Regions from separate parts of the Staphylococcus sp. mip270_02 genome, predicted to be linked through region 1. Evidence: riboswitches for the same ligand, from Rfam matches in the RefSeq annotation. Region 1 holds a riboswitch; each other region holds the start of a gene.
The links. Region 1 has a riboswitch for S-adenosylmethionine ahead of ACW5YJ_RS11635 (methionine ABC transporter ATP-binding protein). Riboswitches for the same ligand answer to the same signal wherever they lie in the genome.
Positions count from the first base shown of each region.

Region 2: another riboswitch for S-adenosylmethionine. It lies ahead of metX (homoserine O-acetyltransferase MetX); the one in region 1 lies ahead of ACW5YJ_RS11635 (methionine ABC transporter ATP-binding protein).
Region 3: another riboswitch for S-adenosylmethionine. It lies ahead of ACW5YJ_RS03115 (MetQ/NlpA family ABC transporter substrate-binding protein); the one in region 1 lies ahead of ACW5YJ_RS11635 (methionine ABC transporter ATP-binding protein).
Region 4: another riboswitch for S-adenosylmethionine. It lies ahead of metK (methionine adenosyltransferase); the one in region 1 lies ahead of ACW5YJ_RS11635 (methionine ABC transporter ATP-binding protein).

Region 1 is NZ_CM132934.1:2,460,869-2,467,224, forward strand. Features, by position in the region: gene ACW5YJ_RS11625 (MetQ/NlpA family ABC transporter substrate-binding protein) at 1,034-1,849, opposite strand; gene ACW5YJ_RS11630 (methionine ABC transporter permease) at 1,873-2,568, opposite strand; gene ACW5YJ_RS11635 (methionine ABC transporter ATP-binding protein) at 2,561-3,586, opposite strand; SAM riboswitch class I at 3,673-3,778, opposite strand; gene ACW5YJ_RS11640 (thioredoxin family protein) at 3,833-4,132, opposite strand; gene ACW5YJ_RS11645 (toprim domain-containing protein) at 4,129-4,521, opposite strand; gene gcvH (glycine cleavage system protein GcvH) at 4,757-5,137, opposite strand; gene ACW5YJ_RS11655 (arsenate reductase family protein) at 5,330-5,686, opposite strand; gene ACW5YJ_RS11660 (thioredoxin family protein) at 5,828-6,148, shown strand.
Region 2 is NZ_CM132934.1:342,495-348,850, reverse strand. Features, by position in the region: gene rplI (50S ribosomal protein L9) at 14-460, opposite strand; gene ACW5YJ_RS01455 (DHH family phosphoesterase) at 457-2,424, opposite strand; gene ACW5YJ_RS01450 (DUF2232 domain-containing protein) at 2,439-3,365, opposite strand; gene metX (homoserine O-acetyltransferase MetX) at 3,672-4,640, opposite strand; SAM riboswitch class I at 4,701-4,800, opposite strand; gene ACW5YJ_RS01440 (AzlD domain-containing protein) at 4,932-5,261, opposite strand; gene ACW5YJ_RS01435 (AzlC family ABC transporter permease) at 5,258-5,959, opposite strand; gene serS (serine--tRNA ligase) at 6,286-6,356, opposite strand, start outside.
Region 3 is NZ_CM132934.1:716,626-722,981, forward strand. Features, by position in the region: gene panE (2-dehydropantoate 2-reductase) at 1-454, opposite strand, end outside; gene ACW5YJ_RS03110 (CPBP family intramembrane glutamic endopeptidase) at 656-1,411, shown strand; SAM riboswitch class I at 1,554-1,659, shown strand; gene ACW5YJ_RS03115 (MetQ/NlpA family ABC transporter substrate-binding protein) at 1,748-2,566, shown strand; gene ACW5YJ_RS03120 (lactate/malate family dehydrogenase) at 2,610-3,542, shown strand; gene ACW5YJ_RS03125 (BglG family transcription antiterminator) at 3,712-5,577, shown strand; gene ACW5YJ_RS03130 (fructose-specific PTS transporter subunit EIIC) at 5,656-6,356, shown strand, end outside.
Region 4 is NZ_CM132934.1:1,492,485-1,498,840, reverse strand. Features, by position in the region: gene ACW5YJ_RS07065 (aldo/keto reductase) at 1-503, opposite strand, end outside; gene ACW5YJ_RS07060 (nuclease-related domain-containing protein) at 791-1,699, opposite strand; gene metK (methionine adenosyltransferase) at 1,793-2,989, opposite strand; SAM riboswitch class I at 3,099-3,211, opposite strand; gene pckA (phosphoenolpyruvate carboxykinase (ATP)) at 3,378-4,967, shown strand; gene ACW5YJ_RS07045 (alpha/beta hydrolase family protein) at 5,040-5,813, opposite strand; gene ytkD (RNA deprotection pyrophosphohydrolase) at 5,797-6,267, opposite strand; gene yidD (membrane protein insertion efficiency factor YidD) at 6,340-6,356, shown strand, end outside.

The DNA.
Region 1 (6,356 bases):
ATCTAGTATTTTAATGTAGCTTGAGCCTAATTTTATTACTTCAATTTGTAACCATGCTCCTATAATTGGTAAGAAAAAATTCACTATTAATAACAAGAGTAAAACAGCTAGTAATTGTTGTTGTGATTTAGGAATAGTATCATCTCCAAATTATTATCAAATTATTTAATGGTCTGAATTTTAATTTAGAAATTACAAGTTTACTTTTCCACTTTTTTAGACTGAATCACATCAATAATATAGTTCAAAATTCAATTTTATATTAACATAATATTTTTGGTTTTGTACCACACATAATTAGCCTCTTCCTTTGTCCTTGAAATTCGTTAACTAAAATACACTCGCCCCGTTTATTTTAAAAATAGAATTACACACTTTAGATAGACAACGCCCGCCAACATTTCTGCTGACGGGCGTTCATTTCATTTAAATTATTAGTCTTTTTATTATTATAAATTACAGAGTTACTATTAATTATACAAGATACATACTCAATTAAAGGTGACTATATTACCAATTATATCTATTCAGTATCGCCCTTTATTTCATAAATTCTGTATTTTAACCCACATAATAATAAGTGAATAAAAAGAGGATTAACAATATAAAATGTTCTTGAGTTTGAAAGAATAACTCATCTATTTTTTATTCTTTTCTTCCACTCATTTACAGTAATTGTTATCGGTAACAATACGCAACACATAGTTATTATTAAAAATAAACCAATATTCACATCTCTACTCCTTATTTGCAAAATAAACAACATGAAATATAATATTAAAATTAAAAAGTATTACAAATCTTAATTTTACAGTAACATAAGACTAATGATATATCTAGTGAATACCATGGCCTAATCTATTTACTTTAAGTTTTTAAAACCTTATTTTTACTATGCTTGTACAATAAAAAATTGTTTGAATAAGCTAAGATTTCCTAACCCCAAAAATATTAACAGTCCTATTTGAAAAGATCACACAAAAATAAACCCTCTAACCATCACAGTTAAAGGGTTTATTTTTATATTTCGCTGTTATTTAGCTGGTACTACGGCACCATCATATTTTTTATTGATTTCATCTTTAATTTCTTTAGATTGTAATACTTCCATCAATGCTTTGATTTTTTTATCATCTTTATGTCCTTCTTTAACAGCAATTAAATTGGCATAAGGATTGTCTTTCGCTTTCTCTAATACAATAGAATCATCTTTAGGACTTAATTTTTGATCGATTGCAAAATTAGAGTTGATAATTACAGCATCAGCATCTTCATTTTGATAAATTTTCGGTAAGTATTCTGCAGATTGTTTATTATTAAATTTGATATCTTTTTTGTTTTCTACGATATCATCAAATTTAGCATCTTCAATCTTCACACCGTCTTTTATTTTAATTAATCCTGCATCTTGGAAGAATTTTAAGAAACGGCCTTCTTCAGCTGGATTATTAGAAACATACACTGTGGCGCCTTTTGGTAAATCTTTTAGACTCTTATATTTTTTAGAATAAACAGCCATTGGTTCTAGATGAACATTACCTGCTGATTCTACTTTATATCCTTTATCTTTTTTCTCAGTTTTTAAGTAAGGTGTATGTTGGAAAAAGTTTGCGTCTAATTCACCTTTATCTAATAATTTATTCGGTGTTGTATAATCATTAATTGTTTTAATCTTCAAATCATAGCCTTTATCTTTCAATAACGGCTTGGCTTTTTCTAAAATTTCAGCATGAGGAGCTGGAGAAGCACCTACTGTAATTTTTTTATCTTCACTACCTCCACTATTCCCACATGCTGCTAAAACAAGCGCTAATACAAGTACAGAAGCTAAGCTAACTAATTTTTTCATATAAAAAGTCCCCCTTTTTAAGATTATCTCTTATCAATTTTATTAGTAGCCCAATCACCAATAAATTGAATGATGAACACAATAATAAGGATTAAAATTGTTGAAACAAAAATAACGTCATTTTGATTTCTAGTGAAACCTGTTAAATAAGCTAGGTTACCTAAACCACCTGCACCAATAACACCGGCTACTGCAGTAGAACCTACTAAAGCAATCGCTGTAACAGTAATACCTGAAATTAATGCTGGCATCGCTTCAGGTAATAGTACTTTTTTGACTACTGTCCAAGTAGTGGCACCCATTGACCAAGCTGCTTCAATAACACCTTTATCAATCTCTTTAAATGCAATTTCTACAAGTCTGGCATAGAAAGGCGCCGCACTAATGATTAAAGCAGGTAATGCTCCTGTTGGACCACTAATCGTGCCTAACACTAAACTTGTAAACGGAATTAACAATAAGATTAAAATAATAAATGGTATCGCTCTAAACAAGTTAACTATAAATGAAACAATAGTATAGAAAACCCTCGCTATAGGTGATTTACTTTTAGCTGATAAAAAGAGTAATACACCTAATATTAAGCCTAATACAAAGGCAAAAATTGTCGAAATAACTGTCATATAAATTGTTTCGTATGTCGCTAACCAAACTTCGTCCCAGCTGACGTTTGGCATTGTAAACATCTCGCGGAGGATGTCACTCAATGAATTACCCATGTCTTAACACCTCCACTGACACATGCTGTGCTTCTAAATCATTTTTAAACTTTTCGAATTTTTCTAAATTTACATCGCTCAATTGAATTACTAAGAAACCAAGCGAACCATCTTTTGTATGTTTAATATTAGCTTCTAATATATTCACATCGATATTATGCGTTTTCGTTATATATGACACGAGAGGTTGCGTGGTATTATTCCCTGTGAAATTCAAACGAACAACATAATCATCTTCATTAAGTGACACTAAGTCGCTAATAGATTTATCAAAATCATCATTTAAATCATCTTTAACAAAACGTTTTGTAACCGCATGTTGTGGATTCTCAAAAACTGTGGAAACTAGACCTTGTTCAATCACGCGACCGTTTTCCATAACAGCTACTTCGTCACATATGCGTCTAATGACATGCATTTCGTGTGTGATGATTACGATTGTTAAATTTCTTTCTTCTTTAATTTTCAATAATAATTCTAAAATTTCATCTGTTGTTTGAGGATCTAATGCACTTGTCGCTTCATCACAAAGCAATACAGTTGGTTCGTTTGCTAACGCTCGCGCAATACCGACACGTTGTTTTTGACCACCTGACAGTTCTGAAGGATATGCACTTTCTCTACCTTTCAGTCCAACAAGTTCTACTAATTCTTTTGCCCGTTGTTTCGCTTCACGGCGAGGCACACCCGCTATTTCCAATGGAAATGTAATATTATTTAATACAGTACGCGACCATAGTAAATTAAAATGTTGAAATATCATGCTCACTTTTTGACGCTTTTTTCTTAACTGTGATTTTGATAGCTTACCAATTGTATCTCCATCGATAATGACGTCTCCTGAAGTTGGTTGTTCGAGATTATTTAAAAGTCTAATTAAAGTACTTTTGCCCGCACCTGAAAAACCAACTACTCCAAAAATCGAGCCTGATTGAATACTTAAATCAACATGATCTACAGCCAGTACGTCCTGTTTTTTCGTTTTGTACTTTTTGACTATTTGATTTAACTCAATCATTCTGTTTCCTCCTTGTGTTGCTAATCCTTCAATTAAAAAAATGCTTTCTCTATGTTCACCGAAGTATAGAGAAAGCAAAATCGCTTCTCTCATCTTCTAAAGCTTTAAAACTTTATGTGAATTGGCACCATTTCTATTAAAGACGGTTGCCGGGCTTCGTAGGGCACATCCCTCCACCTCTCGTGATAAGAGTTTCATTATTTAATTATTTTTAATCCTACCATCGTACTAATATTTCGTCAATAACTATTTTAAATTTTCTAACAAATAAGGCACCGATTGAAATGCATAAATCCTTTTTTGCTCTTCACCTTTTGACATTACTAATAAAACTGGTACAGATTGAATTTCATACAATTGACTAAAATCAGGATGAAAGTTTAAGTCCATTTTTATTGTAGGTAATTGCAAAATATCGTTAGCAATATCTAGCATACGTTCAGAAACCTTACATGTGCCACATGTTGGTGTATAACCAAAGATAAGATACTTATCTTCATTTATATATTTATTGACGTCAACGCGTTGTTCACTTGTTACATTCATGTTAATAAACTTACCCTTTCAGCTATATAATCCAATTTTGCTTTCGCCACCTTTTCTTCATCCTTAACTATAAAACCATGTTTTTCCAATACTCTAGATAAATATGGTTTAGGACAACGAGCGACTTCACAATATTGTTTATCTACTCTTATATGTCTACTTTCACTTAAATAGCGTTTGAACCATTTTCGTATTCTTTCACCTTCATCATCCGAATCAACAAGAATATACACTTGTTTGTCATATAAAGTATCAATCATTTCATCTAATTTATCTACACTCATCGTACCATTCGTGCAAATAATTTCTATTGGCTGATCAATAACTTGTTTGACACGCTTCTTGTCTGACTTTCCTTCGACAACAATTACTTGGTTCAGTATCGTCATGACATCCACCCTCTAAATGTTGATAGTAAATCTTTTCTACTTAGTTCTTCACAATCCGTAGTGACAATAAACATAATTTACATAGTTAAAATATTTCTTATTATAACAAACATAATTTATCATTTTTTAAAGTTGAGGTGAACTTGTTAGACTTATAAAATTGCTAAATCTTCAATAATCCTCAATGATATGAAAAAAACTCCAAGATAGTTATATCATGGAGTTCAGTGTTATATTATTCGCCAATCATTTCTGAATATTGCTCTGCAGTTAATAATTCATCTAATTGACTTTCGTCACTTAGTTCAACTTTAACCATCCAAGCTTTTTCGTAAGGTGATTCATTTACGAATTCAGGGCTATCTTCTAATTCATCATTAGATTCAACTACTTTACCTGATACAGGTGCATATAGTTCTGAAACAGTTTTTACGGATTCAACACTACCAAAAGTGTCGCCTTCATTAATTTCGTCATCTACTTCTGGTAATTCAACGAATACGATATCGCCAAGTTCACCTTGAGCATATTCAGTGATACCAATTGTTACTGTATTACCTTCAACTTTTACCCATTCATGTTCTTTAGAATATTTTAATTCACTCGGTACTGCCACGAGAATCCCCTCCTAAATGATTTTACATATTAATGATGCCATATGCATACCATACAATCAACTATTTCTTAGCATATTAATATTATTATAATCTTTTCATAACAATAGATGAAGCGTTTACAAACACAACTTATAATTTCAACTTATAGAGATTGCTCTATTTAAAGAGATGCTCTATCTCCAAAAGAGGAATTAAGATAACCATGTTTCCTTATATTGATCTTCTTTGAAACCAACTGTAACTTTGTCTCCAGAAATAGCTAATGGTCTTTTGACCAACATACCATTAGTTGATAATAAATCTAACTTTTCATCATCAGTAAGGTCATTCATTTTGTCTTTAAGACCTAATTCACGATATTTAGCACCGTGCGTATTAAAGAGTTTATTTATATCGATATCAGTCGCCTCTAAAATTTCTTTAAACTCGTTTTTAGTGGGCGTATGTTGTACTATATCGATTGGTTCAAAGCTCACACCGTAGTCTTGTAAAAATTTTGCTGCTTTTTTACAAGTAGTACAATTAGGATATTGGTAAAATTTTATCATTATTCTGTACCTCCTATAACTAGTTAACATTAATATATCAAATTTATTGCCAAAACGCTCTAATTAATAAGCTGATTTTTTTTATAACTTCAAAATGTCCGTTATAATAAGCTTAATTATATTTTTAAAAAGGAGAAAATTATGAAACCTATTAATACAAATGATGCATTTAAAGAAACTATACAGAGTAATAACCCTGTCATTGTAAAATTCGAAGCTGGCTGGTGCCCTGACTGTAAAGCAATGGATATGTGGATTGACCCTATCCAAGAAAAATACAATGATTACGACTGGTTTACAGTCAATCGTGACGAGCTTGAAGATGTTGCAGCTGACAACGATGTGATGGGCATACCAAGCTTACTAGTATTTAAAAACGGAGAAAAATTAGCTCACTTACACTCAGCTAATGCGAAATCACCAGAACAAGTGGAAGCATTTTTAGCTGAAACATTTAAATAATTGATTAATAAATGAGATATTTCATCTCATTTTATGGGCTGGGAGAAATTAATTGTCCCAGCCTTAATTATTGTAATGACAGCATTTTTAAAGAGCCACTTCTTTAAAGAGCCACTTCTCAATTTATTGAGTTAGTGGCTCTTATGCATGAGCTCTAGCTCAGGTAATCTGTTTTGAGTTAGTGGCTCTTATGCATGAGCTCTAGCTC
Region 2 (6,356 bases), 850 kb from region 1:
TCTCAATCCACTATTATTGTTCAACTGTGTGTACACGGATTGTACCTTCAACTTCTTTATCTAGTTTAACTGGCACGTTAGTGTAACCTAATGCATGGATACCGTTTGGTAAATCCATTTTACGTTTATCAATTTTAATGTTGTGTTGTTCTTGTAATGCTTGTGTGATTTGTTTCGTACTTACTGAACCAAACAATTTACCGCCTTCGCCTGTTTTAGCAGACACTTCGACTTCAATTTCACTTAATTGTGCTTTTAATTGTTTAGCATCTTCAATTTCTTGTTGACGCTCTGCTTCAGCAGCTTTATTTTTTTGTTCTAATTGTTTTAAATTACCAGGTGTTGCTTCTATTGCATAATTTTTCTTTAATAAGAAGTTATTTGCATAACCTACTGGTACGTCTTTAACTTCACCTTTTTTACCTTTACCTTTTACATCTTGTGTGAATATTACTTTCATGCATTTTCACTCCTACTCATTTGTTCTGTTATAGCTTGTTGTAATTGTTCTATTGCTTCATCCACTGTTACATCTTTTAACTGTGTGGCTGCATTAGTTAAATGGCCACCACCGCCAAGTGCTTCCATTGTTAACTGCACATTGACAGCACCAAGTGAGCGGGCAGACATACCTATTACATTTTCTTCTCTTCTTGCAATCACGTACGAAGCCTCTACACCATCTAAACTTAACAGTTCATCGGCAGCTTGTGCAACTGTAACAGGATGATAAATTTTATCATTCGAACCGTGTGCAATGGCTACACCATTTTCTTGTAATTTCACTGTTTGAATCAACTCGGTACGATTGATATACGTATCAAGATCATCTTTCAAGAAATGTTGTGTCAATATTGTATCTGCACCATGCGCACGTAAGTAACTTGCTGCATCGAAGGTTCTAGAACCTGTTCGTAGCGTAAAGTTACGCGTATCTACAATAATACCTGCAAACATTACTGTCGATTCTAAACGTGTTAATCGTTGTTCTGTCGGTTGATACTCAAGTAGTTCTGTCACAAGTTCTGCAGTTGAACTTGCATATGGTTCCATATAAACAAGTAATGGACTCGAAATAAAGCTCTCACCGCGTCTATGGTGGTCAATAACCACTTTACGGTTAGCTTTATTTAAGATATTCTCATCGATGACCATTTCAGGTTTATGCGTATCTACAATGACTAATGTTGTCTTAGATGTCATAATATCCCATGCTTCATCCGATGTGATAAAACGGTCTTTTAATTCTGGTTTTTCATTTACTGCATCCATAACACGTCGTAATGTTGGATCAATGTCAGAATCATTTAAGACAATATACGCATCTAAGTTATTCATCATTGCAAAACGTGATACACCAATTGCACCACCGATTGCATCTAAGTCAGGACGTTTATGCCCCATAATGATAACTTTGTCGCCTTCCATCAGAATATCTTTAAGCGCATGTGATATAACACGTGCTCTAACACGTGTACGTTTTTCCATTGGGTCAGTCTTACCACCATAGAAACGTACATTTCCGTTCATATTCTTGATAGCAACTTGGTCACCACCACGTCCTAGCGCTAAGTCTAGGCCTGATTGTGATAGTTCCCCTAAATCTATTAAATCTTCAGAACCTTCACCGACACCGATACTTAAAGTTAATTGTGCACGGTAACCGACACTCTTTTCACGTAACTGACTTAAAATACTAAAGTTTGTTGCCTCTATGTTGTTTAATATATCTTGATTTAAATAAGCAACAAATTGATCTGAGCTATAACGTTTGAAATAAATGTTATGCTCACTAGCCCATCTACTAATCACACGTGTAACCATCGAGTTAATCTCTGATTTTTGTGTGTCATTCATATTTTGCGTAATCTCGTCATAATTATCTAAGAACAATGTAGCAATAATTGGTTTAGAGTCTTCATATAACTTATTTGTTTGTACTTCTTCAGTAATATCAAAGAAATACAATACATGTTCTTTTTCAGAATAACGTACGCGATAGTGGTACTCATTTTCAGAAATCTCAACTTCTTGTGTTTTTTCTAATTGTTTTAAGATATTAGGATATACTTCATTAACTGGATCGGAAATTACATTACGCGTTAAGCGTTCCGACATAAATTTGTTCATCCACTCTATGTTTTCATTTTCATCTAAGATAATCATACCGATTGGCAAACTTTTAATTGCAATATTATTGCCTGCCGAAATATGGCCACTTAGATTATCAACATAGCTATCTAGTTTCTGCAAAGCTCGTCTTACCATTATTGCTGTCCCTACAATAATAATCACTAATACAACTGTCGCTATGCCTGCAATGAGCTGGTTAAAAACAAACCAAACTACTACAAGTACAATTGCTGTGAGCGCCATAATAATAAATGGTAAAACTAACGCTTTTTTAGTGGATTGACGGTTCATTCTTCCACCTCAAATCATTTTTTAATGATACTTTTTAAGTTAATACACAAATCTATAACACCCAGGAGACTTACAATATGTGTTAATGGCATTAAAGCTGTCCCTATAACCATGAATAACACAGAAAGTGCGATTGGCATTGATTTTGCCTTCCCGAAAAAGTGAATAACACTTAAGCCCTGAATATACATACATAATGATAACACAATTTCAAAGTTTAAAACGATACTTTGGAAAGTCCCTGGTTGGCTCGCAAACATAACACAAATCAAGACAATAATATACATCCATAATAGTGAACGCTTCATTTGCCAAGCATATAATGGTTTAAATATTGGTGTAGCGATTTTGAACTTACGTAAAATTGGAAAAGTAATAATTAAATTGATTAAAATAAGTAGAAATACTGTGATAATGACATAACTTGGTAACTGAACTGACATCTGGCGGAAGCCTTCTTCAAGCATTTGCTTATATTCTGCACTTCCCGCAATTCCAGAAACAACATTATGCATGTAATCTTTCACTGGTTTTATCAAAACTGTAGAACTTGGTATTTTATCAAACGTTTGTAGTCCCATAAACGCAATTAACGAGAACATACTAATATAAGTAGTTGTTATATAAAGTATGCGTTCTTTAGATGTACGTTCTTTTAATAATTGGCCAATAACAAAACTCACTAAGAGTATAATGACCATGGTGCTCAACACAAATATATTACCTAATAATGTTGTTAATACCACTGTAATGACTGCTGTTAAACCAAATGATTCAATAGACTTATGCCATAAGATAATGCCTGGAATTGTCGCAAAGATACCTAACACCAGGCCTAACGGAGGTAATATATGTAAAGCTAAAGCCACTACGATTAGCGTTAGTATACTAAGCACAGTTACTTTAGGATATATTTTTGAAAACAATTTCGCCACTCCCATACTATTTTTGACTATAACTATTATTTTAACCTCTTTAAAACTTTTATACAATTATTGGCAATCCAAATACAGAAGATAACGATATACTATACTTTTCAAAATTATAAACTTATAAATGATTGTACTAATCAACACTTCACGGTATTACATTTCTAATACTACTACTTCTCGTGTCGCTTTACGCCACCACAACTTAAATACTTGTACAAAAAAAGGATGTACTATATATATATGTCAGTCTACCCTCCCCTATCGAAAGTAGTCATATAGCTTCATCCTAAAAATTAATATAATAGAGTTATTAAATCATTTTCTTTTAATTTTATATACTTTTAAGAAGTGATATAGATTAGGTGCCCAGTCATTAAAATTCAATAAGAAACCATCATGACCTACGTTATCTGGGACAAAGAAATGTTTGTGATATTTAAAACGTTTTCCCACGGCACGCACTAAGTCATCTGGATATAACAAATCATCTGTGAAGCCCATTGTCATTACTTTAGTATCTAGGTTACTAAACACTTCATCTACATCGTCGCGTCCTCTATCTACGTCATGGCTATCTAAGACGTCTAGGAGTGTTAAATAGCATAAAGAATCAAAATGATTCATAAATTTATTGCCTTGATGTTTTTGATAGGTTACAACTTGATCTGGTGAGAAACGTTTATCATAGCTTTTAGACGAACGGTATGTTAAAAACCCTAACTGCCTTGCAATACTCATCCCCTCTTTATTGTCTAAATGAATGGCCTGTCTCGCTATCTCATTAAACGCACGACTATAGGATGATGTTTTATCTGTAGCTGCGAGAATCACTGCTTTTTCAACATCAAATTTACGATTATATAATAATTCTATTGCTTGCATGCCACCTAACGAACCACCGATTAATATGTTAATCCTTTCGAAACCTAATGTTTCAATACCTAATTCTATGGCACGTACGATATCTCTTAACGTAAGTGTCTCAGGAAACTTTGGATCTGTTAACGCAGAACTTGAACCATAAGGGCTTCCAATAACATTAAATGTCAAAAACTGATAATCATTGATTGGCATATAACCACCGTCAATAATCCCTCTCCACCATCCAGGATTTTCATTTGTACCATACGTTAAGTGATTACCTGTTAAAGCATGACAGACCACTACGAGTGGTTGCCCTTTTAATCCTACATGTTCATAACGTAGTTTTAAGTTTGAGATGAATTCACCTGACTCCGTTGTGAATGGCCCTAGTTCTAGTGTATCAACCGTATAATTCGTCATGTTTTACCTCCTACTTAGTAAAAAAACTCCTCACTCATAAAATAAGTAAGAAGTTAAAAGTACTTATCATTCGAGTGTATCGATGGTATTAGCACCGTACTTTATAAGCCGGTTGCTGAAGCGTCAACGGGCCAAGTCCCTCAGCTTCTCGAAATAAGATTTGATTTTAATTGTATTAAAGATAAGCTCATTAATTAAGATAAAATTAAACTGTTAATGCAATCTGAAATATCTTAATTTTCTAATTATTTATAGTTTAACGGATAATATAACTTACTTCAATAGGATTATTTAAAATACCCAACGTAACACTGCCATAATAATAATGCCGCTAAGTATAGTGATTGTTAGACTGCGTGATATCACAGCAATGATAATAGTCGGGAGCATCGTTATTAAGAACGGCACGTTAATACTATAACCCATCACACCTTCTTGTTGCTCTATTAATCCATCGATGATTAAAGCAGTGAATAATGTAATTGGTATAAATGATAGCCATTTAATAACACGTTCAGACAACTTTATTTTAGTTATCAAAATAAAGGGAATAATTCGTGTGAGCCATGTTACCACACCACATAACACGATAATTGTTAACATATGTACCGTCGTTGTCATTTTTCCATCATCACTCCAATCAGTGCTGCAATAGTTGAAGCTAATATGATAGCCAAATATGAAGGCATAAACAAGCTTAAACTAAGCATCATTACAATCACACATATAATCAATACAAAATATATGTTTATCTTCGAGCGTCTAATCGACTCAAATTGTGAGACAGCTAAGAATATAAACATAGCGGTAATTGCAAAATCTAATCCTAGTGCTTCTGGTTGATGTATGTATTTACCAAAGACTGCACCAATAATACATGCAAATGTCCAAAAAACATATGCTGTTATATTTAATCCATGCAACCAACGATCATTAATCTTCTCACCTTTTAAATGTGGTGTAATAGCTACACCGAATGTTTCGTCTGTTACTAATGTAGAAAGACCAATTCTATTTAATAAACTATAGTTTTTATAATTTGGCGCAAGCGTCATACTTAATAAAAACATTCTTGAGTTCACAATGAATGTCGTCAATATAATTGCAGATATGGGCGTGCCAGAAATAACAAGTGCACAAATAATAAACTGTGCCGCGCCCGCATACACTAGCAAGCAAAGTAAAATAATTTCCAACATACTAAATCCTGATGCCACTGCAACAATTCCAAAAGACAGACCAACACCAGCATAACCTAACAAAGTAGGAATACACGCTTTTACACCTTGTTTAAAAGTAACATGCGCCTCATTGTCCATTTTCCCACCCTCTCACTTCAAACGCTAAAAACAGTAAATCCATTCTAATATAATAGCATAAAAGTAATCAACATCTTTAGACGCCGGTTTGTGTGATGTTAGTCTAACGAACGTCTTAAAACATTGTTAATACAGTTATTTAAATATTTCAGAATCTTGTGTTATCAATTAGACTTCCCTTAGAAACTCCAGTACTTTCAATCAAATTAACTATTTTAATAGTGCGTATTTTATGTATTTCTTATGCTCAACTTTTACGCCTCCCCTACCCTCTCCGTACATAAAAAAGTGCATAGCTAATACTTTAACTACGCACTTTTAATAATTTATTTAATAGGACGGATGACTGTTTTACCACCCATATATGGAACTAATGCTTCTGGTATTGTTACAGAAC
Region 3 (6,356 bases), 1.2 Mb from region 1:
CGTTTAATTCCCCAAAAAAGAGTTTATCAAATTGACTGGTTTGAATAATCTCCCCAGTACTATCAAGTGTTGTTTCTATAATGCAGTAGCCACCCATGATTTTATTTTTTCCAAAAGCGTTTTGTAACTTAGGGACATGTGCAACGCCATTAAGTAGTGGAATAACTAAGGTGTTATGATCTATAAATGGTTTTAAATCTTCAATAGCATGATCTAAATGATAAGACTTTGAAGATAATAGCACGATATCAAAAGGTTCGACACGATCATTTTTTGTGATGAGTTGTGGATTAAAATGATAATCGCCTTTTTCACTATGAATGGCTAAGCCATTTCGTTCTAGATATGATTTGCGTTTGGGCCGTACTAAAAATGTAACATGCTTGCCAGCCTCAGCTAAGCGACCACCAAAATAACCACCAATTCCGCCAGCACCTAGTACCAATATACGCATCGACAACAACTCCTTAAAATATGTATAGTATATTTAATCTCTATATACCACTTTTCATTTCCTTTTACGCATTGAAAATTAAATTATTTAGTTTAAATGTCGAGCTATACTATCTATTTATATTATTGTAAAATGTTTGAAGAAAATAAAAATTGTGCAATGTAAAAGTGTGTTGTATATAAAACTTTAGGAGGGGCTACAATGTCGTTAAAAAACGAAAAGAAATATCAATGGAAGGATATTAACGGTAAAGATTTTTTTCTGCCAATCATTTATTTAGCTAGCAATTTTATATTATCAATCATAATTTTGGTCATATTGTTGGCAGTTAATATAAGTTTTGGTGGTAGTTACTTAGATAATGGAATTGATGAGTCGAGCTCTACTGCTTTGTTAATGGAGATTGGCGTTTTTATATTTATCATGATTATATGGATGTTGTTACATAAAAATAGTTATAAAGGTGAGTGGAAAAATGGGTTCAATAATATCAAGAAATATTGGAAACTCATTGTTGTTACATTTATTGTTATGTTTATATTTAAATTAATTTTTCCAGTATTAGTTGATACATTTGCACCTGAACAATGGAAATTTGAAGAAACACAAAATGACTTATTGGTTCAACAAATGTTTAGTACACCATTTTCAACGGTGCTTGCGTTCTTTTCTATTGTAATTATTGCACCGGTTACTGAAGAGTTTCTCTTCCGACACTTGGTAATTGGTGAATTAGGAAAGAAATTGAATTTTATAGTGATGTCAGTATTATCTGTAATTGTTTTTGCATCTCTACACGTAACAGAAGCGCAATCACCATTAGAAATAGTTATGTATCTCGTTATCGCTATAGGTATTGTATACATCTATTTAAAAACACAACGAAGTTTAGCTACTGCTATAGCACTGCATGCATTAAATAACTTTATTGCATATGTAGCAATGGTCCTTCTGTAAAGGTAAATAGCTTTAAGAGTTTGTTGTTTCACATGGAACAGGATTGAATTAATAAACGTATTATTTAGAATTTTCTAAAAACTAATTGACTAAATATGAGTATAATGCTAGGATAAAAACATTGCAACTACATATTGATTTACTCTTATCAAGAGAGGTGGAGGGACGTGCCCTATGAAACCCAGCAACCGTCGTTATACGAAATGGTGCTAATTCACAAAAAGTTATCGAACTTTTAAAGATGAGAGAAGGTTTATACTTTCTCTTATAAAATTAAGAGAAAGTATTTTTTAATTTAGTTTGAAATTTAAAAATTCATGAGGAGTGAAATGAATTATGAGGAAATTAATTGTTTTAGGTTCATTATTAATATTAATGAGCGTGCTTGCAGCATGTGGCAATTCAAATGGTAAAGATGGGGACAAAAAAATAACCATTGCAGCTTCACCAGCACCACATGGTGAAGTGTTGAAACATGCGAAAGAAGAAATGAAAAAACAAGGATATGATTTAGAAGTTAAAACAGTTAATGATTATAAAGTACCTAATAAATTATTAGATAAAGGTGATGTAGATGCCAATTTCTTCCAGCATACGCCATACTTAAAAGCAGAAAAGAAAGACCACAATTATGATATAGAAGAAGTTGGAAAAGTATTTACTACGCCTATGGGTGTTTATAGTAAAAAATATAAAGATATTAAAGATATTCCTAAAGGTTCAACAATATACGTTTCTAACAATCCAGCTGAAGAGGGGAGATTCTTATCATTCTTTGTAGATGAAGGATTAATAAAGATTAAAAAAGGTGTTAGTATAGAAGACGCAAAATTTGAAGACATTGTAGAAAATAAAAAAGATTTGAAGTTTAATAATAAACAAGGGGCAGAATTCTTACCTAAGACATATGAAAGTAAGGAAGGGGCTGCAGTTATTATGAATTCAAACTACGCGTTAGATAATGGCTTAACGCCACATAAAGATGCTATCATTAGTGAAACTGAGTCATCACCGTTTGCGAATATCGTTGCTGTGAAAAAAGGACATAAGGATGACAAAAAGTATCAAGCACTTATAAAAGTTTTACAATCTAAAGACATGAAAGAATTCATTAAAAAAGAATACGGTAAAGATGTAATTCCGTATGAAAAATAAATTATTATGAACGGATATTAGTAATAAAAAAGGGGTGTAGTTTATGTCTAAACTAGGCATTGTTGGATTAGGAAGAGTAGGTAGTCAAGTTTTAACAGATGTACAATATTTGAATTTATTTTCAGAGATTGTTTTGATTGATGATAAAGATGAGATTGCAAGTGGAGAAGCTCTTGATCATAATCATTCGCAAGGATTATTTAACACTGCGCATATCAATATTAAAGCTGGGGGTTATCAAGATTTAACAGATGCTGATTTTATTGTAATTGCTGCGAGTGTACCAACAGATAAAAATGATGGTGATCGTACTTTATTAGCGCAAGGCAATCATGACATTATAAAAAATGTTATGAGCCAAGTTGCCGAGGTAACACAAGAAGCAATAATTATTTTGATTTCTAATCCTGTAGATTCGATAGTATACTTTGCTAATCAAGTAAACTATCCATCTAATAAAATTATTGGAACGGGAACATCTTTAGAAACTTCAAGGTTCAAGACGATTATCGCTCATCATTATCAAATCGATCCCAAAAATGTTGAGGCATTTGTTATTGGAGAACATGGACAACATGCAATACCTGTGTGGAGCAAAGTGCGTATTCATGGTATGTCGCTCACAGAGTATGAAGAGCTAAGTAATAGCCCAGAAATTGATAAAGCACATATAACATCTATCATTAATGAGGTATCTATGGACGTCTTTTATCAAAAAGGTTGGACTAATGCTGCTATTTCTAAAGTTACAACATCCTTGATACAAACTATTGCATTGGATCAACGTACTATTATCCCGCTGACTTCAATCAGTAAAGAATATGACTTAACAGATGGTGCATATAGTTTACCTACGTTAGTTGATGGCTCTGGTATTGTTCAAAGATTTGCAATTATGTTGGATGATCAAGAAATGCAACAACTTAAAGAAGCTTACGAATATATTAGAGAAACTATCCATACATCAGAAAAATAAAATAAATAAAAACACCAATTCATTAGATGATATCTTTTGAATTGGTGTTTTTATTATGTGAACTTCGATTAGCCACTTCTTGCTTAAATAATAGGTAATAGCTACAATGAATTTAAATATTAATTCATCTTTGATCAAGAGTGAAAATAAGGGAAAGCGCGGTGCAGTGATGTTAGAAAGACATGCCAAACTTATTAGATTGTTACTCAACAACAGTAATCGTTTTTTAAGCGCAGATGAAATAGCAAATTACTTAAATGTCTCTAATAGAACAGTGAGAAACGATATTAAATATATTAATGTTGAAGTATTGTCGTCGTTAATTGCCAGTGTCAAAGGTAGAGGTTTCAAAGTGAACCAAGACCTATATAGTATAGAGTATATAGAAGAAATCGTTTCTGATTTTACAAACAAAGAAAACGAATTACTGCTAAAATTGGGTTATCATATTTTAATGCACCAACAACCCACAACTTTAGATTCATTAGCACATCACTTTAATTTATCTAAATCAGAAGTTAGTGATTATTTAACGCGTGTTCAGTCGTGGTGCAATTCATTTGATATTACTGTTAATCTAACTAAGAAAAAAGGCGTCACTGTAAACGGAAGTGAAATGAATATTAGAAATGCGATTCTACATTTAAACCAACTATCTTCGAAAAATAAAACTGTTGATGATGTAATACTAAATGAAATACCTAAGGCTCATATTGATATCATTAGTCAAATTATTGAAAATAACTTAAATGCACATCATATACAAACTTCTAAAATACGAATAAAACAATTACTTATACACTTAATTATTATATTTAAACGTAATAACGATGACGGTTATTCATGGGTAGTCGATAAATCCTCCTATAAAATCGCGCAACAATGTATTACAGATATCAATTTGGAGTTAGGTTATCAACTTTCAGATAAAACTGCGCAACTGTTATCATTCTTCATTAGCTATTATTTTAATAAATATGATTTAGGGTTTGAACGGATTTTTGTTAAAAGTTATATCGATCGTATGATTCATCAGATGGAGAAAAATGTAGGAGTAGATTTTACAGAAGACCTAGAACTACGCGACAATTTATATGCACATTTCAGCAGAACTTACTTACGTATAGCAAAGAATGTTTATATTAATAATCCTTTAACAGAAGATATTAAAAAGTATTATCCCTTTGTATTTGATGCATTGTATGAGACAGTAACTCATCTTGCAAAAGACGCAAAAATAAATTTAGTTGAAGATGAAATTGCATTTTTAGCGTTACATTTTCAATCCTCCATAGATCGCCATAAAAAAGATTCATTTAATATTGTTATCACTTGTTATTATGGGTTGGGAATTTCTAGTTTATTAGAAGTGAAAATTAAAAATATAGATGACAGCATTCATATAGTAGATACATTGAAAATGGAAGATATTGATAATTATAACTTTAGCAATATTGATGTTCTTGTTTCTACACATTCTATTGAAGGTGCACAAGTGCCTAACGATTTAACTTGCATAGAAGTATCTCCTTTATTCTCAGAGGAGGATGAAAATAAAATTACTTCAGCGTTACACCATAAGCAAAACCCTGTATTACACCAAAATGAATTAGCTTCAATTCAGTTTAGTGTTTGCTCAGATAAACAGGAACAAGTGGTTGCAAGTTATGTTTTTGAACAAGCTCAAATGATTCTGGATAACAATTATGCTGTGACCAAAGATTACATGAAAAGTGCATTGGAAAGAGAGAAATTTTCTTCTACGTATATTGGTAATGGGATGAGTATACCACATGGTGACCCAGAAAAAGTATTGAAATCACATGTAATTATTTTTAAAAATATGCAAGGTTATATCTGGAAACAAAATAAAGCTAAGCTAGTTTTTTTCTTAGCAATTACAGAACAAGACATTCCTATAATGAAGAAAATTATTCATACTATTGCTAAATTGGATGAGAATGCTGTAGATCAATTATTAGTACTTGAAGATCAAAGTTTAAAAGAGAAAATTATTGACTTAATTAAAGAATAATTGCCACTAGTAACGGCAATTATTCTTTTTTACAACCTAATGAATGCGTTTACAATTGAGTCAAGGAGGATGAATCATATGAAAATTTTAGCGATTACGTCGTGTCCAAATGGGATTGCACACACGTATATGGCCCAAGAAAAATTGGAGCAAGCTGCCAAAGATATGGACGTGCATATCAAGGTGGAAACACAAGGTGGCGTAGGTGCAGAAAATGTCTTAACAACAAAAGAAATTAGAGAAGCGGATGGCATTATTATTGCAGCAGATCGCCAAGTAGATTTATCTAGATTTGATGGGAAGTTATTAATTAACGAAAGTGTTAGAGAAGGTATTCATAAACCGGAAGTATTGATTCAACGTATTATTGATAAAGATGCTCATATCCATCATGAAACTAATGGAGCTAGTCAGCATAGCCAAGAAGATAAACCCAAAACTGGTATTCAGATGGTTTATCAGCATTTAATGAATGGTGTATCGTTTATGGTTCCCTTCATCGTTGTAGGTGGATTGTTAATGGCGATTGCACTGACAATTGGTGGAGAAGCAACTTCAAAAGGTTTGGAAATTCCAAATGATTCATTTTGGAAATCAGTTGAAAATATAGGCAATTTAGCTTTCAGTTTTATGGTGCCAATATTGGCTGGCTACATCGCAGTGAGTATTGCTGACAAACCTGGCCTTGTACCAGGTATGATTGGTGGCGCTATAGCTGCTGATGGTAGCTTCTACGGTAGTGATGCTGGAGCTGGTTTTTTAGGCGGTATTGTTGCTGG
Region 4 (6,356 bases), 970 kb from region 1:
TGGAATTCTACTTGATTTATTACTGGTTTAATTGAAACTTGTGCTAATAATGCTTCTAAATGTTCAATATTAAAGTTACTTACACCAATATTTTTCACTTTATCATTTTTATAAAGGTCTTCCATACCCTGCCAAGTATCAATCATCAGTGCTTCATCAGTTCCAGGCCAGTGCATTAGATATAAATCCAAATAGTCTAAACCTAATTTGTTTAAACTTGTTTCATATGCATCAGCGACATTTTGACGACCGTAATCATCAAGCCATAATTTAGAAGTAATGAATAAATCACTTCTTTTTAATCCTGTTGAAGCTAATCCTTCAGCAATACCTTGACCTACTTTATCTTCATTTTCATAAATCATTGCTGTGTCGATATGTGTATAACCATTTTCAATTGCATGTTTTACTGACGTTGCACATTCATCATTATTCTCCACACGAAATGTGCCCAATCCAACAATTGGCATTTCATTCCCATTATAAAATGTAATATTTTCCAAGTTAAAATCCCCTTTTTATTTTGTTAATTATTATACTAATTAATATTCCCAAATATATAAATAAAAATGCCTATTTGTTTAAAATTAATTTTTATTTTTGCAATTCTTTAAAGCGTATGTCATCAATCGTATATTTAATTTATGGCTAAATTAAACATGCAGGCTGTATCAGATAATATTTTTAAAGTTTTACAATCCAAAAAAACTGTCAACAAAAGTCTAAATACTTTTGTTGACAGTTTATACTACATAGCCTTATTTATTCTCAAAATTTGAAATTTGTGTCTTTAATTAAATGATTCAATTTCATCCATAACACGTTGCAAATCTTCAACGTTATATTGAATGCGACCATGGAATACGAATTTATTGAAGAATTCATCCAATTGTTCTGGACCAACTAACACTTTGGTATTTGAACTTTGCGCATAGTTTGAAATTGTTACATCGCCCTCATTTTTAGGATTGAAATATAAAATTGTTGTTGGTGTGAATTTTAAATTCAATTCTGTTTGAATATCACCAGCTAGTTTCTCAATATCATTCAAATGAGTCGTATAATTAACAAAAGATAATGAGTTTTCATCTTCGTTTTGATCTAATACAAGAGTTTGTGGTTCTTGTCTATCAAGGTCCAACGTGTTAAACACTTGCTCCATTGTTGGTTGTTCTTTAAATTGTGCGGCACTCACACCATTGTATACGTGACCTTTTAATAATTGTGAGTCAATTATATATAAACCAGTACGCGTAAGTACTAAATGACTAATACGCTGTACATCATTAAATTCATTCTTAGGTAAAAATATATTGGCCATAATGTGCATATCTTCTGGGCGAATTCTTTTCTCATTTACTAATCTTTCTCGAATACCAATAAGTCTCATATCAGTTACATATTCACTTTGATTTTTAGAGAATAATTTCAATGCATCAATTTCTCTATTTTTCGAACTAACTGTAGCATTATATTCTTCTTTTTGCTTTGTTACTGTTTTTTTATTTTCTATTCTTTCTTTTTCTAATTCTTCTTCATGCTCATCGCTTAGTTTTTGTTCTCTGGTTTTGTATTGTTCTTCTACCTTTTGTTGTGCTTTCTTCTTACTTTTCAAAGCAATGATAAATAAAATGAAACAAATTACTGCTACAACAATTGCCACAATTAAACCAATCTCTAATGGTCCAAATGAATTCATAACAAAAAACGCTCCTTTATGTGTTCAGTAACTTAATTATAATAGATAAACGCATAGCATTCGAGAATAAAGTTAAAAAATTTTTTGTTCTAGTTAAGCTTTAACTGTATCTTTTAATAAATTAATTTTATCTAACTTTTCCCATGGTAATAGTACGTCTGTACGACCAAAATGACCATATGCAGCAGTTTGTTTATAAATAGGGTGTTTCAAGTCTAACATTTTAATAATTCCAGCTGGTCTTAGATCAAAATGTTGTCTAACTGCCTCAACCAATTCAATTTCTTTAACTTTTCCTGTACCAAATGTATCTATAGAAATAGAAACCGGCTCAGCTACACCAATAGCATATGCAAGTTGCACTTCACATTTGTCTGCTAATTCAGCAGCAACGATATTTTTTGCTACATAGCGGGCAGCATAAGCAGCAGAACGATCAACTTTAGTTGGGTCTTTACCACTAAAGCATCCCCCACCATGACGTGCATAACCACCATACGTATCAACAATTATTTTACGTCCAGTAAGACCTGCGTCACCTTGTGGTCCACCTATAACGAAACGACCAGTAGGATTGATATAAAATTTAGTGTTCTCATCTAAAAGCGCTTCTGGCACTGTTGGATAAATGACGTGTTGTTTAATATCATCTTGAATTTGTGCTAATTCGATATCTTCAGCATGTTGTGTTGACACGACAATCGTATCAATTCGATGTGGTTGATCTTGCTCATCATATTCCACAGTTACTTGTACTTTACCATCAGGACGTAAGTAATTTAATATTTCATCTTTACGTACATCTGATAAGCGTTTAGCAAGTTGGTGTGACAAGAAGATTGGTAAAGGCATGTATGTATCCGTTTCATTCGTAGCATAACCGAACATCAAACCTTGGTCTCCCGCTCCTGTAGCTTCGATTTCTTCTTCTGATACGTCTTCACGATACTCTAAAGCTGTATCGACACCTTGAGCGATATCTGGTGACTGTTCATCAATTGCCGTTAATACTGCCATTGTCTGGCTATCATAACCGTATTTAGCACGCGTGTAACCTATCTCTTTAATTGTTTCTCTAACCACTTTTGGAATATCAACATATGTTGTTGTTGATATTTCTCCTGAAATTAACGCCATACCAGTAGTCACCGTCGTTTCACAAGCAACACGTGCGTTTGGGTCATCTTTCAATATTTCATCCAATATAGCATCAGATACTTGATCCGCTATTTTATCTGGATGCCCTTCTGTTACCGATTCTGAAGTGAATAATCTTCTATTGTAAGTCATAATTTGCTCCTTTAGTTTTAAATTACGAAAATTCTCTCTCTGTTGAGCTCATTAAAAAAGCCTTCTACACTATCAATAAATAGAGAGAAGGCCCTTATACGTCCATTCGCTCTTATCGTTCAGACGATATTTGTCTGCAAACGGTTTGGCACCTTTCTTCGTATTAAGAAGAGGTTGCTGGGCTTCATTGGGTCCATGTCCCTCCGCCACTCAGGATAAGAGAATCCGTTAAGTCCTATAGTACAGAATCAGCGATATAATGTCAATTTTACATTTATTAATATTTATTTAAAATTCCTTTTAGATTGGTATGGACTATTGATATATATGTGTTATACTCTGTAATTGTAAAGGCTTACAATAACTAAATAGCGTTGGAGGGATTAGTATGGCTGTAGATACATACACTTATACAAACAAAATTGAAAGTATTTTAGACAAACAATCTTCATTATTTCAATTATCTACAACACAGTTGTATAACAAGATTTTAGATAATAATGAAGGCGAACTTACCGAATTAGGTGCAATTAACGCTAGAACAGGTAAATATACAGGTCGTTCACCAAAAGATAAGTTTATTGTAAATGAGCCATCTTATAGAGATGATATTGACTGGGGTAATGTTAACCAACCGATTGAGGAAGAAACATTTTTAAAATTATATGATAAGGTTCTAAACTATTTAGACAAAAAAGATGAACTATATGTATTCAATGGTTATGCCGGTAGTGATCATGACTCACAATTGAAATTAACTGTTGTAAATGAATTGGCGTGGCATAATCTATTTGCTCAAAATATGTTTATACGTCCTAATTCAAAAGAAGAAGCACAAGAAATCAAACCAAACTTCACAATTATTTCAGCACCACATTTTAAAGCCGATCCAGAAATTGACGGCACAAACTCAGAAACATTTATCATCACATCATTCAAACATAAAGTTATCCTCATTGGTGGGACTGAGTATGCTGGTGAAATGAAAAAAGGTATTTTCTCCGTAATGAACTATTTACTACCTAAAGATAACATTATGAGCATGCATTGTTCAGCTAACGTTGGAGACAAAGGTGACGTCGCTTTATTCTTCGGCCTTTCTGGTACTGGTAAAACGACACTATCAGCTGACCCAACACGTAAACTTATTGGCGATGATGAACATGGTTGGAATGAAAATGGTATTTTCAACATTGAAGGTGGTTGTTACGCTAAAGCAATTAACCTTTCTTATAAAAAAGAACCTCAAATATATGACGCTATTAAATATGGTACTATTTTAGAAAATGTTGTTGTTGACGAAGATGGTGATGTTGACTTCGATGATAATCAATACACAGAAAATACTCGTGCAGCATACCCAATCAACCACATTGAAAATATTGTAACGCCATCTAAAGCAGCTCATCCTAATACAATTATTTTCTTAACTGCAGATGCTTTTGGTGTTCTACCACCTATTTCAAAACTATCCAAAGATCAAGCAATGTATCATTTCTTGAGTGGATTCACTGCTAAATTAGCTGGTACAGAACGTGGCGTAACTGAGCCAGAACCTTCATTCTCTACATGTTTCGGTTCACCTTTCTTACCTCTAAACGCTAAAGTTTATGCTGATTTATTAGGTAACTTAATCGATCAACACGATGTAGATGTTTATCTTGTAAACACTGGTTGGACTGGTGGTAAATATGGCGTAGGACGTCGTATAAGCCTAAGTTACACAAGACAAATGGTAAATCAAGCAATCACAGGGCAATTAAGAGATGCTGAATATATTAAAGATGATATGTTTGGTTTAGATATTCCAGTTGAAGTTGAGGATGTGCCTCAAACGCTATTGAATCCTATTAATGCTTGGAGTAAGCCAGAAGCCTATAGAGAGCAAGCTCAAGATTTAATTAACCGTTTCAATCACAACTTCGAAAAATTCGGGATAGAAGTTGATGATCTAGCAATACATGGTGGGTTTAAATAATATTTGTTATTTATATGATATAAAAGAGAGGATTGGGTATTAGAAACCAATCCTCTCTTTTGATTTACTCTATTATATTTTATTCTCTTCCACATCTATCATCCACTGTTTAATTTCACAAAGCGTTTGTTTTAGTGCAAATGGTCTCGGTACATGACCTTCTAACATTTGATAAAACGTACGATAAGTTGTTCCCTTTTCCTCTAATTGCTGTGCTAAATGATAGGCATGATGAATGCCTACTTGCTTATCTTTTCCACCATGAACAATAAGTATAGGCGGGCTAGACTTAGTAATTTGAGCTAATGCATCTCGCTGCTGATAGGCAACAGCTTGCTTTTTAGGATGACCAATCATGCGTTTCAACATACCTCTTAAGTCAACGCGTTCTTCATACATTAAGTATATATCAGATACTCCACCCCAGATAATATAACTTGAGATTGGTAAATCTTGAAATGTGAGCAAACCCTGAAGTCCACCTCTGGAAAATCCAACCATATGAATGGTAGCATAAGGGTATTTTTGATGCAGTATACGTATAGCAACCGTGACATCATTTAAATCCGCTCCATAAAATTCATCTTTCCCCTCACTACCGTTATTACCTCTATAATATGGACCAAAAACTAAAGTGCTTTTATTTGCAAATTGCATCATTCTAGCTGCTCGTACTTTACCTACTTGGCCCTTACCACCTCGTAGATATATCACAATTCTTTTTACATCTTCTTTTGGCGTCATTATTAAGCCTCGAACTTTTAAGTTATCGACACAATACGTGACTTCATCAAATATATGATGTATTGATTCAATTGGCATACGCTTTCTATTTATAAAATCCAAGTGATATCACTCTCTCTAAACAGTGTAAAATCGCATCGTCCTTCAACAAATAACTTTTTTTACTCTCTGGTATCTCAGCTATATTCTTATAAAATAAAGGGCCATTTGTTTCTAAATAATCATCTTGATCACTTATCTCTGATACATTTACCATAAATACATCTTTTGTGAAAGATAAGCCATTCGTACGTTGTACTTCATATTGTGCAATATACTCACAATGCGCTATCTTTGCTCCAGTTTCTTCAAATAACTCCCGTGCAACAGCTACTTCACTTGTTTCTCCGTCTTCTTTTTTACCGCCTGGGAATTCAACACCACGTAATTTATGGTTTGTAAATAGCAACTGATTTTTATATTTCGGAATAATAAGTACATGATTTCCGTCAGCAATATCTTCTTTATCTTTATATGATAAATATACGTTGTCATTATCTTTATCTTTAAACTTCATATACATCACTCTTCCCCTTATTATGTTAAACTAACTATGCTAAAGCTAAGTTATTTGTTGGAGGCAAAATTTATGAAAACTATATTTCT